Regions from separate parts of the Sporosarcina sp. FSL K6-3508 genome, predicted to be linked through region 2. Evidence: riboswitches for the same ligand, from Rfam matches in the RefSeq annotation. Region 2 holds a riboswitch; each other region holds the start of a gene.
The links. Region 2 has a riboswitch for S-adenosylmethionine ahead of MKX97_RS16895 (bifunctional homocysteine S-methyltransferase/methylenetetrahydrofolate reductase). Riboswitches for the same ligand answer to the same signal wherever they lie in the genome.
Positions count from the first base shown of each region.

Region 1 (4,216 bases), 1.0 Mb from region 2:
CAGATTACGATGGACCAACCATTTCTACATATCCAAGGAGAGCGTAAAAACGAACAAATCGACAAGGCGCTTCAAGGTAAATCGGTTGATTGGGAAAGCAGCTTTGCATACGGAGATAGCATCTCCGACTTGCCCGTATTAGAGCAAGTCGGCAATCCTGTAGCCGTCAGACCCGATTCGAAACTTGCAGCCATAGCAAAGCAACGAAATTGGGACATTTTATGATGATAGCCAAAAAGCCCTGAATTAGGATTCAGGGCTTCAGGGCTTCAATCTTCAAGCATTCTTTAACGTATTAACATATAAGTTTCCATCGGTTTGAATTTCTGCATACAACACATGCTCCGGCTTCCCGATGCCTTGCAGTTCCAGTTGTTGCTTCAACCACACATCAGTCAGCTTCAATTCCCGCATATTTTTCTCTTGTACTTTTCCGTCGGTAATAATTTCGGTCGGAATATATTTGGGTGTAGGAGAAGCCACTTTGACATCTTTTTTCGTTGCCTTCTCTTCGCCTGGCTTAAGCATCACGCTCAAGTTTCCATTCGTTTCGAAAATCGCATAATTGACGTCTTTCATGGAAAAAACGGCTTGTTCCCGAAGCAACATATTCAATTCATTAAAATTCAGACGCAGCTTTCTTAATGAACCTTCCACAATCTTTCCATCCTGAATTACGATGATTGGCTTATCATCCAACAGGACACGTAGTTTTTTTGATTTAAACGTTAAATAATTGGCAAGTATCGTCAATACTGCCCACAGGACCATACCATATAAACCATTCAAGAACGGTGTCTCGGACTCCCCTGCCAAATCGGCGGCAATCGAACCGATCGTGATACCTGTAACATAATGGAAGAAGGTCAATTGAGATATTTGTTTTTTCCCCATGAACCGGGCCAGGATCAGAAGGACGATAAAGGAAATAACAGTCCGCAAAGTCATCTCCCAAAAAGACAGCTCCAAAAACTCATCCATATTCATAACGCACACCTCCATTGAGTGGAGTATGTGTGAAATGAGGTAAACTATACTTTCATAAGCTTATTTCAATCCCAAACGTATGGCGTTGCTTGATAGACATAGTAGTTCAACCAGTTCGAGAATAACAAATGTGTATGTGAACGCCAAGTATTCATTGGTTCTCTCGTCGGATCATCATTCGGGAAATAATTTTCAGGTACATCAATATCCAATCCCTTTTGGACATCTCGCCCGTATTCTTCAGCCAATGTATGTGCATCATACTCTAAATGTCCTGTCACCATTATGTTTTTTTCATCATTAGAAATCACAATGAATGCACCCGCATCATCCGATACAGATAGCAGTGTCAAATCCGGATGCTTCTCAATTTCTTCTATGGAAACAGCCGTGTGACGTGAGTGAGGAGCAACAAATACATCGTTAAATCCTCTTGCCAAATTGACTGTTTGGTCCGTGATATCGTGAGAAAAAATCCCAAAACATTTCTTCGGCAACTCAAACTTATCAATGCCGTAATGATGATAAAGTGCGGCTTGCGCGCCCCAACAAATATGCAAGACAGAGGTCACATTGGTTTTTGTCCACTCCATGATTTTCTCTAATTCCTTCCAATACACTACGTCTTCAAATTGCATATGTTCAATAGGTGCTCCTGTAATAATCATGCCGTCAAACTTGCGCTCTTTCACGTGTTCGAATGTTGTATAAAACGTTTCCAAATGAGTTTGACTGACATTTTTGGAAACATAGGTCGCCGTATTTAAAAACGTCACGTTTACTTGCAAAGGCGTATTACCAAGTAATCGTAATAATTGAAGTTCTGTTTTTTCTTTTTCAGGCATTAAATTCAGAATCAAAATGTTCAGCGGCCGAATATCTTGCTCCGTCGCCCGATCTTCATCCATGATGAAGATTTTTTCTTTCTTCAGTAACTCACCTGCAGGTAATTGTTTCGGTATATTAATCGGCATATTTCTTCCCCCTTGGCTATTCATTCGGCCTGTTTTTACAAAATAAAAAACCTCTTTTCCTGTAGATAAGAAAATGAAGGTTTAGGACCACAGTTCTTATCTCTCAAGACAACAATCTTGTTGGAGGTAGCACCTTCCTGTTTACACAGAGGTTGCTGAAGCTTCGTCAGGCCAAATCCCTCAGCTTCTCTTGATAAGTAGTATTTAGTTAATATCATTTCACGAAAATGATTTACTGACTATTATAACATTAATAAACTAATTGTATAGTCAAATTTTCAAATAGTTCTGCTCATTCCAATCTCGTAAATTGTAGACCGGAAATATTTGTGTATAATAGGAACTACCAACTACTTTTTAAAGGAGGAACTCATGAGATCTTTAGGCATTGTTCGCAAAGTAGACCATCTTGGCAGAATAGTTATTCCGAAAGAGCTACGCAAATCTTTGCAATTAGATAAAGGCGATCCCATTGAAATTTTCGCAGAAGACGATCGAATTATTTTGAGAAAATATCAAGTGAATAAGGCATGTTTCATTACTGGTGAAGTAACGGACGAAAACAAAGAACTATCAAACGGATTATTCATAAGTCCTCAAGGCACGAAAATCCTTCTAGAACAATTACAGGATTTTGTTTAAATATTAACAAGCCAACGATCTCCTTGGATCGTTGGCTTGTTAGCATACATCAAAGTAATAAAATTTGGTTGACTTCAGAGTGAAAAGCGGAACAAGTGAATATAAGTTTGTAGCCCGGAGATTGGCTCCCCGCGGAAAGCCATCCTCCCGGAACCTGGATCAACGGTTCTTTTACCCATTCACCCTCTGCTCACAAACTATTGATAAACTCTTCAATCTCCTCTTTCGTCTTGCGATTCTTACTGACAAAACGGCCTGTTTCCTTGCCTTCACTGAATGCGATAAAGCTTGGGATGCCAAATATATCGAGCTGACTGCACAAGTCAATAAACTCATCCCGGTCGACATAAATAAATTGGTACTCGGAAAATTCCGTTTCCAGTGTTGGTAAAAACGGCTCGATCACTCTGCAATCAGGACACCAATCTGCAGAAAACAAGAAAATCACTCGCTCTTCTTGCTTCAATTGTTCGAATTGCTCGAAGGACTCTAAGTTTTTCATCTTACATTACCCCTTTACTTGAATAGTATGGTACTACTATAACATTGATTGGCATATATCTTCTCTTCTCACGACTTATGCTATTTCCTAATACTCCATAGTAAAAGTTACTTATAATCCGCTTTTATCTCTCAAACACGAACGTTCACAAATCATTCAATAATTTATGTTCGCCTTTATTAGTTTTTCATTTTTTTCCGAAAAGTAATTGACAATTACTTTTGACGTGTTATGATTAGTTCAAATTTAATACACGCAAAACAATTTTGACGAAGACATACCTTCCTGTAAAAGAATTTTCTAGAGAGCTGATGAATTGGTGAGAGTCAGTAAATTCTTGGGATGGCGGCACTTCCGAATTGCTTGGCTGAATAGTTCAGTAGGCCAATCCGTCACATGCACGTTACGCATGCTGAATGAAGGCTGCTTTTGCAGCAAAACAAGGGTGGTACCGCGTTAGTTTATTGAGCTTTTCGCCCCTTACGTATGTAAGGGATGGAAGGCTTTTTTATTTTTCCTAAAAGGAGGTAAGCATAGAACGTACATATGGGATCAACTCTATAAAATTCATTTTGAAAACTTTACAACAATAAAAACTACTGAAGGAGAGAATGATTATTATGGCTTTTAAAGTACTTATTAGTGACCCACTTAGCGAGGACGGTATTTTTCCATTACGACAAGCAGAAGGTTTTGAAATTGTGATCGATACAGATTTGACACCTGACCAACTGAAGGATCGGATCAAAGGTTTTGATGCTCTTCTAGTACGTAGTCAGACAACTGTTACGAAAGAATTGCTAGATTCTGCTGATCAATTGAAAATTATTGGACGTGCAGGTGTAGGTGTCGACAATATCGATTTGGATGCAGCTACAGAAAAAGGGATTATCGTCGTCAATGCTCCTGATGGAAATACAAATTCAGCTGCTGAGCACACGGTAGCTATGATGATGGCGATGGCTCGTAAAATTCCACAAGCATTCAATTCACTGAAGAACAATAAATGGGACAGAAAATCATTTCTCGGTGTAGAGCTAAAAGACAAAACATTAGGGATTATCGGACTTGGCCGTATTGGTGCAGAAGTTGCCAGACGTGCGAAAGGTCA
Region 1 covers NZ_CP152016.1:2,347,546-2,351,761, forward strand. The annotation lists gene MKX97_RS11545 (HAD-IB family hydrolase) at 1-225, shown strand, start outside; gene MKX97_RS11550 (DUF421 domain-containing protein) at 277-987, opposite strand; gene metA (homoserine O-succinyltransferase) at 1,053-1,961, opposite strand; SAM riboswitch class I at 2,055-2,161, opposite strand; gene MKX97_RS11560 (AbrB/MazE/SpoVT family DNA-binding domain-containing protein) at 2,334-2,603, shown strand; gene MKX97_RS11565 (thioredoxin family protein) at 2,794-3,105, opposite strand; gene serA (phosphoglycerate dehydrogenase) at 3,726-4,216, shown strand, end outside.
Region 1: linked by a shared signal. The riboswitch ahead of metA (homoserine O-succinyltransferase) and the one ahead of MKX97_RS16895 (bifunctional homocysteine S-methyltransferase/methylenetetrahydrofolate reductase) in region 2 are both predicted to bind S-adenosylmethionine.

Region 2 (4,216 bases):
ATCGTGCCGGCTTTGACGTTTAGCATATCCTGACTAGTTTCCATGAGGATTAAATCGCTGCCAGCTTCAACCAATGCTTTCGCCTGCACGTAAAAATCATTAGAAAGTTCATCGAATGTAATGCCGCCTGTGACAGAAAGAGTCTTAGTCGTCGGTCCGATCGCCCCTGCGACAAAACGCGGCCACTCCGCAGTGGAATACTTTGCTGCACTTGCCTTTGCAATTTCGACAGCTTTAGTATTGATTTCATGTGCACGATGTCCTAGTGCAAATTCATTCAGAACAAGGGGAGTGCCGCCAAATGTGTTGGTACAAATGATGTCGGCTCCTGCCTCTAGGTACTCATCATGAATCTTCTCCAAGATATCAGGTCGTAAAACGTTTAAATATTCATTACAGCCGTCGTAATCTTCGCCTCCAAAATCTTCTGTTGAGAGGTCCTCCGCCTGCAGCATCGTCCCCATCGCGCCATCAATGATAAGGATTCGTTTGTCTAGTTGTTCTTCAATAGGATGTCTCTGCATGTGATAATTCGCTCTCCTTCTGCTTATCTATTTGTTTAATGTAGTCATGTAGCTCAAGTGTCATGTCGTAACGGAGGAATGGTGTGATTAAATACAGTCCGTTAAAGTATTGCGCTGCTGTATCGATCAGCTCCTTTGCGATCTGAATTCCTGTTTCAGTGGCTTTTGCTCGGTCGTCGCCACAGGCGCACATCCGTTCAAGCACTTCGTCAGATAGTTTAATGCCAGGCACTTCATGATGCAGAAACTCTGCGTTGCGAATATTTGTCAAAGGCATAATACCTATGAAGATAGGTGTATCTAGATGTTTTGTAGCCTCATAGACGTCAATAATCTTTTCTTTTGTATAGACAGGTTGCGTTATGAAATAATCTGCACCTGCTTCAATCTTTTTCTCCAATCGCTGAACAGCCCGGTCCAATACACGGACATTCGGATTGAACGCAGCTGAAACTGAGAAGTTCGCTTTTTTACGTAATGGTTTACCGGAGAATGAAATCCCTTCATTCAACTGTTTGATTAACTGCAGCAGTTCCATACTCGATACATCGTAGACGCTTGTTGCGCCAGGGAAATCACCAACTTTCGTCGGATCACCTGTTACAGCCAGAATATCGTGGATGCCTAACGCGTCAAGCCCCATTAGATGAGATTGTAACCCGATCAAGTTGTGATCTCGACACGTTAAGTGGACAAGAGGGCGGATATTGTGCTGCATTTTAATGATGGAACCCATTGCCATATTGCTGATCCGAGGGGATGCCAATGAGTTATCCGCCATCGTTACGGCATCAACACCTGCATCGTAAAGTAAATTGGCACCTTTAATATAATCTTCTGTCTCTAAATGCCGTGGTGTGTCCAATTCCACAATGACCGTACGTTCTGTTTTGGCTTTCTCGTGGAGCGGTTGATGTTTTACCGGGCCGGCTTCCTGAATAACGATTGGCTTTGTTGGTTCTACTACTTTCTTGGTGATAGGAGACAATCCCGCTAATCGAGTTTTCGCTGCTTTAATATGTTTAGGAGTAGTTCCGCAACACCCGCCAATTAACCGTACACCTTGATCACGCAGCAATACTGCAGCTCGCCCGAAGTACTCAGCTTCAGATTCATAGACAATGCGGCCATCTTCCACATCCAGTAAAGATGCATTCGGATAAGCGGATAAAAATGCATTTTCCGGCAGTTTCACATTTTCAAAAGCTTGGATTGTATGGTAAGGCCCTAAGCGGCAGTTTACACCGACTATACTTGCACCTAGTGATTCCAGTTGATGCAACGCGTCATTCAATGAAAGTCCGTTTTGCAAAACTCCAGGATCGTGCATGGAGACTTGCGCAATTAGCGGAACATCTGTGATTTGACGAAGTGTTGAAACGACGGATGATAATTCTTCGAAATCATAATACGTTTCGAGCAACAGTCCGTCTGGATCTCCAGTCAATAATGCGTTGGCCTGTTCAAGGACTACTTGCTTTACTTCATCGAGCGATGCATCACTTTTGCGAATTCCACGCAAACCGCCGATGGTACCAAGCACAAATTGACCACCTGGTGCAGCAGCCCGCTTTGCAATTTGGATTGCTGCTTTATTGAATTCCGTAACACGGTTTTCCAATCCATAACGAGCCAATTTCACTGCATTGGCACTGTATGTATTGGTCTGAATAATATCAGCTCCCGCCTCGATATAGTCGTGGTGGATTTTCTCTATAATTTCAGGTTTCTCTATATTTAATTCCTCATAGCAATAATCGATCCCATATGAATACAAAATAGTTCCCATTGCCCCATCTGCTGTCAGGACATTTGTTTGAAGTTTCTCCATTAATGACATCATCAAATCCCCCTTTGTTTTCTCTAATCAAAAAAAGCCTTCAAGTAAATAGAAGGCTTTGTAATCGCAATGACCAGTTCCCTCTCATCTTTCAGTGTGCCATTTCGGCATACTGCTGGAAGTAGCACCTTGCCCATCGGCTGGTTGCTGAAGCGTCTTTGGGCCAGTCCCTCTGCTTCTCTTGATAAGATATGATTCTTATTAAATTATTTCGATAATTCTAACCATATCATAGCGGCTTTGTAGGTAATCGTCAAGTGAATGTTTGATGAAGTTCTTGAAGACCGGAGTGCGCATAGAGAAATTTACTGAAACATGGTAAAATTAAAGGAGTAACTTGAAAAGGTGAGGAATCATGCAGTTTTTTAAATACTCCATTCCGATAGCGGCACTTGTCGGCACGCTTGCCTGGATTATGTTGGAGAATAATTATGAAGAAGTACCGTGGGATTCGCGTGTTTGGATTACCTTTGGCGCCGCTGCATTAAGTGGTGTACTTGCTTTTTTTCTTTTCAGGAAAGAAAAAGAAGACAAAGTCGATAAAAAGAAATAGGAGCTGCCCGAGAAGTCATGTTCATCTGACTTCCCGGGTAGTTCTTTTTTTGCAGAGAAAGCATTTTGTTCATTCTAAGAAATTGCCAGCAGGGGTAGATGTGGGTCTTGTCTGTTTCTTTCTTGCCTTATTGGATAAGAAAAGGGTGTCATTCCTTACATATAAGATGTTCCATAAATTATTAGTTAACTTAAATTAAAAACGAGTTGACAATCAATGAGTCAACCATTACTATTTTTATAGTAACTCAAAATAGAAAGAGGTGTCATGATGACGACAGCTTCGGAAGGACGTCCGCAAAGTAAATTCAGTACATTGTCAATTGTATATAGTGGAATGTTTGCTGCTTTAATGATGAATGGGGCTAATATCACTTCTTTCATACCATTTTTAGTAGTCGGGGGAGTACCTATTACATTGCAGACATTTTTCGCTGTTTTGTCAGGATTGTTATTGGGTAGCCGTCTTGGTGCATTGTCGATGACTGTCTATATGATGGTCGGCCTTGCAGGGGCTCCTGTATTTGCTAAGTTTCAAGGTGGATTTGGCCAAATCTTAAGCCCGACATTTGGTTTTATCGTTACTTTCATCTTGATTGCTTATGTAGCAGGTAAAATCGTGGAGCGTAAGAATACACTGCCATCTTATATTATTGCATCACTTGTTGCGACAGCAATCAACTATTTATTGGGTACGAACTGGATGTATGTCGCCTATAAAGTTTGGGCTGCGGCGCCAGAGGTGTTTACGTACAAAATTGCATGGCTTTGGATGATTCCTCCATTACCGAAGGATATTGTGCTAGCCGTACTGGCGGGAATATTCGCATTTAGAATTTCAAAACATTTGAAAGTGAGGCATACATTTTGACGAACTATCAAAGGCTGGCTGACCAAGTTTTGAAAGGTCACGTATTAACAAATGAGGAAGCGCTTTCAATATTAAATAGTCCGGATGAAGATTTGCTGTTGCTGCTTCATGCGACGTACTCGATCCGATCCCATTACTATGGAAACAAAGTAAAACTTAATATGATCATCAATACGAAGTCGGGGTTGTGCCCGGAAAACTGTGGCTACTGTGCCCAGTCGATTGTGTCAAAAGCACCGGTTGAAAAGTATGCAATGATGAAATCAGAAGAAATATTACAAGGTGCAGAGCGAGCTGCTGCAAATAAAGCGGGCACTTATTGTATCGTGGCAAGTGGACGAGGACCTCGGGCTAGTGAGCTTGAAATCGTTATTGATTCCGTCAAGCAAATTAAAGAGAAACATAAAGGAATGACCGTTTGTGCATGTT
Region 2 covers NZ_CP152016.1:3,381,274-3,385,489, reverse strand. The annotation lists gene metH (methionine synthase) at 1-524, opposite strand, end outside; gene MKX97_RS16895 (bifunctional homocysteine S-methyltransferase/methylenetetrahydrofolate reductase) at 505-2,364, opposite strand; SAM riboswitch class I at 2,446-2,555, opposite strand; gene MKX97_RS16890 (hypothetical protein) at 2,720-2,917, shown strand; gene MKX97_RS16885 (biotin transporter BioY) at 3,185-3,787, shown strand; gene bioB (biotin synthase BioB) at 3,784-4,216, shown strand, end outside.

Region 3 (4,216 bases), 500 kb from region 2:
AGCGGAGGCTTATAAAGAAGCCATGCGCCAAGCATTTTTCCATTGGGGCTTCCATGCTTGGGCTGTCTATGGGATGACAGCTCTTGCACTGGCCTATTTCCAATTCCGTAAAGGCCAACCGGGATTGATTTCGGCTACTTTGAAACCCATTTTCGGTGACCGCGTCAATGGGCCCCTCGGTATTGTCATTGACGTATTTGCTATCTTTGCTACAGTGTTTGGCGTTGCCACATCTCTCGGCCTTGGCGCTGTCCAAGTCAATGCGGGGCTGCATTACCTTTTTGGTATTCCTGTCAGTTTCCTATCGCAACTCATCATTATCATCATTGTAACGATTTTGTTCTTGGTGTCTGCATGGAGCGGGCTCGGCAAGGGGATCAAAATCTTATCAAATGCCAATATGGTCCTTGCTATTGCATTATTATTTTTCGTCATTGCTTTAGGACCCACATTGCTTATTTTCGATATGTTCACCGACTCGATCGGTGGGTATTTAGAGCATCTTGTTCGCATGAGTTTCCGTACTGCCCCTCTCGATGTTGGGAATCGTGCATGGCTTAATGATTGGACAATATTTTATTGGGCTTGGTGGATCGCTTGGTCGCCATTTGTCGGTATGTTCATTGCCCGGGTTTCGAAAGGGAGAACGATCCGGGAGTTTATGATCGGTTTACTCGTCGTACCAACCGTGTTAAGTATGATCTGGTTTTCTGCATTTGGTACTACAGCAATTGAAACACAAAAGGCTGGGATTATTGATTTAGCTTCCACTGCAACTGAGCTGACAATTTTTGAGATGTTCAGCGGCATGCCGTGGTCTTCTATAATATCCATGATCGCCATTTTGCTTATCATTTCATTTTTCATCACTTCTGCAGATTCAGCTACCTTCGTACTCGGTATGCAGTCATCTTACGGATCGCTGACACCACCTAATAATTTAAAGGTGGTATGGGGAGTGATTCAGTCCTCGATCGCTGTTATTTTATTGTTTGTCGGTGGATTGGATGCGCTACAAAATGTAGTTATCATCGCCGCCCTGCCGTTTTCCGTTATCTTGATCATGATGGTCACTTCGTTGTTCATGTCATTGAAAGAAGAACGAAGGAAAGTGAAACGTCGGTAAATACAAAAAAGTCACCGGACTCGGTGACTTTTTTGCTTTTACCTATTAATTAATGAACAGCCTTTTCGACCGCTTTCTCAATCGCTTGTTTTAAATCTGCAATAATATCATCTGCTGATTCCAACCCGACAGACAGGCGAATCAACTCTTCAGTCACACCCGAACTCTTCAGATCTTCTGCGGATAATTGCTGGTGTGTAGTAGACGCCGGATGAATGATCAACGACTTCGCGTCACCAACATTCGCTACATGTGACCAGATTTCCACATTATCAATCACTTTACGACCTGCATCCCGGCCACCTTTAATGCCGAAAACAATAATGGAACCATAGCCGTGCTTCAAGTGTTTTTGCGCCAACTCATACGTCGGGTGTTCTTCAAGACCCGTATACGTCACCCAGTCCACTGCCGGATGTTCCTTCAAGAACGCTGCGACTTTCTGTGCGTTTTCATTATGGCGAGGCACACGCAAATGAAGCGTCTCAAGCCCCTGCAATAAATTAAATGCACTGTCCGGCGCCAAGCAAGGTCCGAAATCACGCAATAATTGAACGCGCAGCTTCGTTGCGAATGCAGCCCCTGCCGTATCGATGCCATATCTCAACCCATGATACGATTCATCCGGTTCTGTGAACCCTGGGAATTTTCCTTGAGTCCAATCAAATTTCCCTGCATCGACCGCCACGCCTCCAATCGTCGTGCCGTGCCCGCCAATCCATTTCGTTGCGGAGTGAATGACTACGTCTGCTCCGAACTCAATCGGATTGGAGCCATATGGAGACGGGAACGTGTTATCCACCAACAATGGAATACCGTTGTCATGCGCGACTTTCGCTACCGCTTCTACATCAAGGACTTGCAGGCTCGGATTACCGATCGTCTCTGCGAATAACGCCTTCGTCTTATCTGTAATTGCCGCTTCAAAGTTTTTCGGATCAGATGCATCCACGAACTTCACCGTGATGCCATAGCGCGGCAGTGTCACAGCGAATAAATTGTACGTGCCGCCATACAGATTGCTGGCCGCCACAATTTCATCTCCCGCGCCCGCAATGTTCAGGATCGAAAATGCGATTGCCGCCATTCCGGATGATAGCCCTACTGCTGCAGATCCACCTTCGATCTGCGCCACACGCTCCTCAAAAACTGCGACAGTCGGGTTAGTAATACGTGTATAGATATTGCCTGCTTCTTGCAAAGCAAATAAATTCTGTGCATGCTCTGTATCTCTGAAAACATATGAAGTCGTACGATGAATCGGCACAGCACGTGAACCGGTTACAGGATCTGGCTGCTGTCCTCCGTGCAATAAAACAGTTTCTGGCTGAAATTTAGTCATAACTATTTCCCCTCCGAATTTATTAGTCTACCTGATGGAATACTGAAAAGCAGAAGAGGGCGTTTTGTCGTGACAGACGTTGGAGGGCTTATCGTAAAAGGGTGCTCTCCCCCTTTTTCGAAAAGACCGAAACGTCCCGAGCAGCTGCCCTCTGCAGCTAGACAATGAGCCTAGTGAGGATACAAAGAAGCCCTCTTCCTAAAAATAAGAAGAGGGCTTTGCTTTCGCTCATACCTCTCTTATCTTCCAAACTGTCAACAGTTTGTAGGAAGTAGCACCTTTGCATAACTAGCCGGTTGCCGGGCATCATAGGGCCTAATCCCTCCGCCGCTCTTGATAAGAGTTTGTCTATTCGTTTTCCATCTTGAAAAATAGTATAAAGCCAATACCAACTAAATGCAAGGGTTATTAGTAGAATGTTTAGAAATCATTGTGATTTCTAAAAAATATCCCACCAAATTTTCACTGCAGAGCCCATGATCAATACAGCGAGAATTCCTTGCAACACTTTCGTATTGACTTTGCGACTTACCTTCACTCCAAGCGGGGCCGCCAGCACGCTCGCAATAATCATGACAAGCGCCGGTTCATAGGGAACTTGCCCTGTGAAGAGTTTTCCTGACGCCGAACCGATTGAAGACAATAAAGTGATTGCTAGCGAAGTGGCTATCGTGACCCGTGTAGGAATTTTTAATACAACAAGCATGATCGGTACGAGGATAAACGCCCCTCCTGCCCCTACAATTCCTGCAGCCAACCCAACTAGCAATGCAGTTCCTGTGGCTATCCATTTATTGAACGCAATTTCTTCCACGGGGATGTTATCAAGACCTTTTTGCGGAATGAACATCATCACGGCTGCCAGCACGGCCAATACACCATATACAATGTTAACGGTTGCTTCCGACAGCAGACTGGAACCTGCCCCTCCGATTACACTGCCGATCAATACGCTGATTCCCATATACAACACAAGTGGCTTCAAGATTAGATTGCTCTTGCGATAAGCAAAGACACCTGAGAGAGAAGCAAAGAATACTTCAACTGCCGTAATACCCGAGACGTCATGCGATGAAAAAGCTTCAAAACCAAGTAATGCAGGAATGAAAAGTAACATTGGATATTTGACGATGGCACCGCCAATTCCCATCATGCCGGAAAGGAATGAGCCGACAAATCCAATGAGGAAGATGGTGATGATAAATGTAAAACTCATGATGTTCTCTCTCCCTCCTTCCTAATGAAAGAGGGCAATGGAACACCCTCTTTGCTTAGTTTATCCTTTTTGAATCCAAAATTTAAAGACATCGGACTCTTGTTGCTGGTCCACTACCTTGTGATTTCCTGATGCGGCCCAAGCTGTCAAATCTGCTACAGATCCTTTGTCCGTTGCATGAATTTCAAGGATATCCCCTGCTTCTAGTTCTTTCATCGCTTTTTTTGTCCGTACGATCGGCATTGGGCAAGCCAATCCTTTAGCATCTAAAAATTTTGTCGTGTTCATTTGTATCTTCTCCTTTTGAATCGTTTTTAATTGAAAATAAAATTACAGTTTGTTGTCCCGTCGCTCGACTTCCATTGGCAGAGTAAAGTTCACTGGCACCGCTGTGCCGCTAGGGAATTGCCTTACGCCACGAGCCAGCTAGCGAAGTTCATGCTAGCAGTCTCATGGCAACGGCCGACCCCGCAGTTGCGGCTTCGCTGGAATGGGTAGGTATCATTATGTTGTGTTTAAAGTAGGCAATTCC
Region 3 covers NZ_CP152016.1:254,390-258,605, reverse strand. The annotation lists gene MKX97_RS01210 (BCCT family transporter) at 1-1,126, shown strand, start outside; gene MKX97_RS01205 (O-acetylhomoserine aminocarboxypropyltransferase/cysteine synthase family protein) at 1,176-2,468, opposite strand; SAM riboswitch class I at 2,705-2,811, opposite strand; gene MKX97_RS01200 (sulfite exporter TauE/SafE family protein) at 2,908-3,684, opposite strand; gene MKX97_RS01195 (sulfurtransferase TusA family protein) at 3,745-3,972, opposite strand.
Region 3: linked by a shared signal. The riboswitch ahead of MKX97_RS01205 (O-acetylhomoserine aminocarboxypropyltransferase/cysteine synthase family protein) and the one ahead of MKX97_RS16895 (bifunctional homocysteine S-methyltransferase/methylenetetrahydrofolate reductase) in region 2 are both predicted to bind S-adenosylmethionine.